2 regions of the Phytobacter sp. V69 genome follow, and region 2 is predicted to be linked to the other one. Evidence: predicted binding sites of a transcription regulator. Region 2 holds the regulator's gene; the other holds the start of a gene.

Region 1 (3,164 bases), on a different contig from region 2:
AAGCGCCAGCAGCTGCGCGGTGGCAAACGAGCGCTCAATTAAGGTGCCGATACGGATAAAACACTGGGCGTCGTTACGCAGCAGGGTGCCGAACATCGCGCCACGGAACAGATGCGCGCGCTCCTTCACCCAGTCAAAAAAGGCGTCGATACCTATCTTATCCACCCCGGTCTGGCGCAGGTTGCGGATATCAATACGGGTGCTATTGATGCACTCCCACACTTCCGATGAGAGGCTGCCGCGCACGGCGTGGGCGTTGTTCCAGGCCATCTCAATACAGCTAAAAATGCTGCTGGGATTGTTGCTGTCGAGGGCAAAGAAATTGAGCAAGTTGTTCATGCTGAATCGGGCGTAACGTTCCCGAAACAGTTCATGCCCGAATGTCAGGTTCAGCGGCAGGGCTAAATCATGCTGCTGTTGGCTGTGGCGCGGCATCATCGACAATTTGTAGGTCACGTCGAGGACGCGGGCAAAACTCTCTGCCCGTTCCAGATAACGGGCCATCCAGTACAGTTCGCTGGCTGTGCGGCTTAACATTATTCGTCCTCCTCCATCACCCAGGTGTCTTTCGTGCCACCCCCTTGCGAGGAGTTCACCACCAGCGAACCTTCGGTCAGCGCCACGCGGGTCAGCCCGCCGGGCACCAGTCTTATCTCCTCGCCGCAGAGGGCGAACGGACGTAGATCAATGTGGCGTGGGGCCAGCCCTTCCTCGACAAAGGTCGGGCAAGTGGAGAGCGCCAGCGTATTTTGTGCAATGTAGTTACCGGGGTTCGCCAGCAAACGCTGACGGAAGGCGTCGATTTGCGCCTGAGTTGAGCGAGGTCCGACCAGCATGCCGTAGCCGCCCGCGCCGTGAACCTCTTTCACCACCATCTCATCCAGATGGGCCAGCACGTAGCTCAGGTCTTCGGCTTTGCGGCACTGCCAGGTGGGAATGTTGCCGAGGATCGGTTCCTCAGAAAGGTAAAAGCGGATCATCTCCGGGACGTACGGATAGATGGATTTATCGTCCGCCACCCCGGTGCCAATCGCATTGGCCAGCACCACGCCGCCCGCACGATAGACCGACAGCAGCCCCGGTACGCCCAGCATTGAATCGGAACGAAACGCCAGCGGGTCGAGGAAGGCATCGTCAATTCGGCGATAGATAACATCTACCCGGCACGGGCCTTCGGTGGTGCGCATATAGACACCGCCTTCTTTGACGAACAGGTCGGCGCTTTCGACCAGCTCCACCCCCATCTGTTGGGCAAGGAAACTGTGTTCAAAATAGGCGCTGTTAAAACGCCCGGGCGTCAGTACCACCACGCAGGGGTCATCAACCCAGGTGCTTTCACGCAGGGTTTGTAGCAGGTAGCTGGGGTAACGCTCGACGGGGGCGATATGCGAACTGGCGAACATTTCCGGGTAGAGGCGCATCATCATCTTGCGGTTTTCCAGCATATAAGAGACGCCGGACGGGGTACGCAGATTGTCTTCCAGCACGTAATAGTGCCCGTCGCTGTCGCGGACCATATCAATCCCGGTGATATGGGCATAAATGTTGTTGTGCAGGTCGACGCCCTGCATGCAGGGTTGATATTGCTCGTTAGCAAGCACTTGCTCACGGGGGACAATACCGGCATTGAGAATATGCTGGTGGTGGTAGATATCGTACAGGAAGGCGTTGAGTGCCTTCACTCGCTGACGTATTCCGGCATCAAGCATCCGCCATTCATGGGCCGGAATGATGCGCGGCACGCTGTCGAACGGAATTAAACGCTCCGTTCCCCCCTCTTCACCGTAAACGTTAAACGTAATACCGACGCGGTGAAACAGCAGTTCTGCCTGCTCTTTCTTCTGGCGAATGGCGTGCTGGTCGGTGTGCTGTAACCAGTGCCACCAGGCGTCATAGTGCTGGCGTTGCGTGCCTTCTGCGGTGAGCATCTCATCGTAGTATGGCGCGGTCGGAAGCGTCATTTTTATCATTGTCATCCCCTGCATTCCGTTTGATGAAGATATAGTCAAAATGCAGAAACCATGCCAGCGCACCAAAAGCACGGCTTATCACGGTATCGCGGGGTGGGGTGCACCGTAATGAGGAGCAAGCGACGAAAAAGTGCACCACAATGGCGTACAAGCGGCAGAAAGGGACGGAAGATGGTGCAAGTGTAAAGACGACTGCACCAGGACTTTAAAAGGTATAAAATAAATACCTCTTTAAGGAGGGGTGATGACGGGAAAACGCATTAGCCGCGAAAAACTGACCATCCGCAAAATGATTGCGCTCTACCTGCAGCGCTGTCCACAGGCGGTGGCAGATGAGGCGCACTACCAGGCGCTGAATGATTACGCGGATAAACGGCTGGATAAATGTGTGTTTGGCGAAGAGAAACCGGCCTGCAAACAATGTCCTGTGCACTGTTATCAGCCTGCAAAGCGTGACGAGATGAAGCAGATTATGCGCTGGGCCGGGCCGAGGATGCTGTGGCGCCACCCGATTTTGACCCTCCGTCATCTGATTGATGACAAACGTCCTGTTCCCGAGCTGCCGGAAAAATACCGCCCAAAAAAATAACGCCGTGGCGAGCACGGCGTGATGATTTTCTTACGCGCGCGTGGCAATAAGAATGGAAGAGGCTTTGACCAGAGCAATAACGCGTTTGCCCGGCGCCAGTTGCAGTTCTTCACAGCTTTCGTTAGTCACCACCGCCACCACTTCAAAACCAGCGTCGGTTGCCACGTGCACGGTCGCGTTCACCGCGCCTTCGGTTACGGAACTGACCGCACCGGCAAACTGATTGCGGGCAGAGAATTTCAGGCCGCAATCTTCCGTTGCCAGCATCACCCACGGCGCTTTAATCAGCGCGATCGCTTCTTTACCCGGATTCAGGCCCAACGCTTCTTTACTGCTGGATGTCACGATGGCGATCAGCTTTGCGCCACCGTCCAGGGTTAATTCCACTTCATCGTTAACCGCACCGTGCGCGGTTGCACTGACTTTACCGACGAGTTGATTACGAGCTGAAACTGCCATGTTGCCTCCAGATAAGTAAGATAAACATTCGTGCAGGCCTGCAACCGGCATCCATAACCCTTTTATTATTATGGAACTCTCCATAACCTAGGCAGACCTGAGTGATCACTATAGCGCACCCGCACAAACAAGAAATTAACAAATAC
Region 2 (3,164 bases):
TGGCGATCGGCCAGCGTTCGTGCCAGCTCAGGTAGCAGGACGACCGGCAGGTTATCGACGCAGTAAAACCCCATATCTTCCAGGGCGCGCAGGGCCACTGACTTACCTGAACCCGAACGACCACTTACGATCATCAGGACCATGGGCCAATTCTCCTCAGAGCCAATGATAAAAGTGGGTCTGTTGCGTTACGCATCATCGTTTTCGCCTTCTGTCAGCGTGATGATTTGGTACAACTCTTCATCGCTTTGCGCTGAGCGCAGACGGCGACAAATGGTTTTGTCCGCCAGACGTTTTGCCACTAAAGAGAGCGTATGCAGGTGGGTTTTGGTCTGATCGGCAGGAACCAGTAGTGCAAAGAGCAGATCGACTGGCTGGTTATCAATGGCATCAAAGGCGATAGGTGTTTCCAGCTGCACAAAAACGCCCACGGCGCGAAGGGTATCTTCTTCGAGCTTACCGTGAGGGATCGCGATACCGTTACCAATACCGGTACTGCCCATTTTCTCGCGCGTCAGGATCGCTTCGAAAACCACTTGTGGTGGCAGGCTCAACTGTTTTGCAGCCATTTCACTGATGATTTCCAGCGCACGTTTTTTGCTCTGGCAGTGAACGCCACTACGGGTACATTCCTGGTTAAGGACATTGCTCAATTGAAGAGCGGAATCGTTGTTCATCATAATTTCACCTAAGCATCGCCAGTGCAGACACCCTGCCGGGTTACGACAGGGTGATACGCGCCAGACGAGAGCCCGGACAATTAGTGTTGTTTCAGTTTATCTTTATGCTTCGTAAGTTGCCGCGCCAGTTTATCAATTAAAACGTCGATGGCAGCGTACATGTCTTGACCTTCCGCACTCGCATGAATCTCACCCCCGTTCACATGCAGGGTTGCGTCCGAGATATGAGTCACTTTCTCCACTTTCAACACAACATAGACCTGATTGATCCTTTCGAAATACTGTTCGAGTTTGGCAAATTTCGCGGTGACGAATTCGCGCAGGGACTCGGTTATCTCGACGTTATGTCCTGTGATGTTAAGCTGCATAGTGTCTTCCTTATCGGTTAGGTCACACCAGCTGTTTACGCTGATTAGACGGCGGAATGGATAAAGACTCTCGATACTTCGCAACGGTTCGCCGCGCTACCATAATGCCCTGGTCAGAGAGCATGGTAGTCAGCTTACTGTCGCTCAACGGCTTCGCAGGATTCTCTGCGGCAATTAATTTCTTCACCAGTGCCCGGATAGCCGTTGACGAGGCTTCGCCGCCGCCTTCGGTATTCACATGGCTGGAGAAGAAATACTTAAGCTCAAAGATGCCACGCGGACTGTGCAGATATTTTTGGGTCGTGACACGGGAAATCGTGGATTCGTGCATCTCGACGGCCTGAGCGATATCCGCCAGCACCATCGGTTTCATAAACTCTTCGCCCTGTTCGAAGAACGCCTGCTGCTGTTCAACAATGCAGCGGCTTACCCTCAACAGGGTATCATTTCGGCTCTCAAGGCTTTTGATCAGCCATTTCGCTTCCTGCAGATTACTGCGGATAAACTGGCTGTCGGCATCGTTACGTGCACCACCGCACATGGAGGCGTAGTGCTGGTTGATTTGCAGACGCGGAATGCTGTCGGAGTTTAGCTCGACCGTCCAGCGCCCGTTGTGCTTGCGGACCAGAACGTCAGGAATGACATATTCTGGTTCACCCGTCTGGATTGACTGGCCGGGGCGTGGGTCGAGAGACTGGATTAAATTGACTGCCTCTTTCAGCACCTCTTCTTTCAGGCGCGTCACACGCATCAGCGTGCGGAAGTCGTGATTGGCGAGCAGATCCAGATGATCGCTGATAATTAAACGCGCTTCATCGCACCAGGGCGTATCCCTGGCAAACTGAGAAAGCTGGATCAACAGGCAATCGCGCAGATCTTTAGCGGCAACGCCGACCGGATCGAAACGCTGGATACGTTTCAGCACCGCTTCGACTTCATCCATGCCGATCTCTTCATCGCCCATACTTTCCAGAATATCTTCCAGCGGAACGGTGAGATAACCCGTGTCATCAACGGCGTCGACAATGGAGGTCGCTATGGCACGATCGGTGTCTGAGAATGGCGTGAGTCCCACCTGCCACATCAGGTAATCCTGCAGCGACTGGGTGGTTTCGCCCTGATAAATGGGGAGTTCATCGTCAAGATAATCGGTGCTGCTGCCGGAAGGGGTGCCCGCAGTATAGATTTCGTCCCAGCTGGCATCCAGCGGCAGCTCTTCGGGCATCTCTTTTTGCTCGAGGGCGTCGACGGTATCAAGGCTTTCATTATCCTGGGATTGTTGCGCATCCACTTCTTCGTGAAGATCGGTTTGCTCAAGCAATGGGTTACTCTCCAGAGCTTGCTGGAGTTCTTGCTGGAGTTCCAACGTGGACAGCTGCAGCAGGCGGATGGCCTGTTGCAGCTGTGGCGTCATGGCTAGCTGTTGGCTAAGCCGTAATTGCAAACCTTGCTTCATATTCAGAGCAGTACTCTCCGACTAAACACGTCAATAAACCCTACCCTATCAGAGTCTGAAGTCTTCCCCAAGATATACGCGCTTAACGTGTTCGTCTTCAAGGATTTGCTGAGGCGTGCCGTGCGCGATCAAATGGCCCTGACTGACGATATAAGCCCGTTCACAAACCGCCAGCGTCTCACGAACGTTGTGGTCGGTAATCAACACGCCAAGCCCGCTATCGCGCAGGTGCTCAATGATGCGTTTGATATCAATAACCGATATCGGGTCAACGCCGGCAAAAGGTTCATCCAGCAGGATAAATTTAGGGTTTGCAGCCAGCGCACGGGCGATTTCAACACGGCGGCGTTCACCACCGGAAAGCGCCTGGCCCATATTGTCGCGCAGATGCTCAATATGGAACTCTTCCATCAGCTCGTTCGCTCGATCCACGCGCTGTTCAGACGTCAGATCATCACGAATCTGCAGGACTGCCATCAGATTGTCAAATACGCTCAGGCGGCGGAAAATCGAGGCTTCCTGCGGTAAATAACCAATGCCACGACGCGCTCGCGCATGCAGTGGCAGCAGGCTGATATCTTCATCGTCGATGATGATATTGCCCGCATCGCGCGACACGATACCCACGACCATGTAGAACGTTGTGGTTTTACCTGCACC

The links. Region 2 encodes sigma-54, which starts transcription at its own class of promoters, with help from an activator protein. Its sites were predicted from a motif close to GTTGGCACANNTTTCGCTNT; they were not measured.
Region 1: the regulator sigma-54 is predicted to act here: its motif matches at 2,010-2,029, upstream of ACSZPU_RS02805 (circularly permuted type 2 ATP-grasp protein).

What each region holds. Positions count from the first base shown of each region.
Region 1 covers NZ_CBFFRL010000011.1:2,622-5,785, forward strand. Annotated here, with positions in the region: gene ACSZPU_RS02800 (alpha-E domain-containing protein) at 1-537, opposite strand, end outside; gene ACSZPU_RS02805 (circularly permuted type 2 ATP-grasp protein) at 537-1,970, opposite strand; gene ACSZPU_RS02810 (nitrous oxide-stimulated promoter family protein) at 2,215-2,559, shown strand; gene ACSZPU_RS02815 (TOBE domain-containing protein) at 2,590-3,018, opposite strand; gene hypE (hydrogenase expression/formation protein HypE) at 3,154-3,164, opposite strand, start outside.
Region 2 covers NZ_CBFFRL010000002.1:51,550-54,713, forward strand. Annotated here, with positions in the region: gene rapZ (RNase adapter RapZ) at 1-143, opposite strand, end outside; gene ptsN (PTS IIA-like nitrogen regulatory protein PtsN) at 189-680, opposite strand; gene hpf (ribosome hibernation promoting factor) at 761-1,048, opposite strand; gene rpoN (RNA polymerase factor sigma-54) at 1,071-2,504, opposite strand; gene lptB (LPS export ABC transporter ATP-binding protein) at 2,553-3,164, opposite strand, start outside.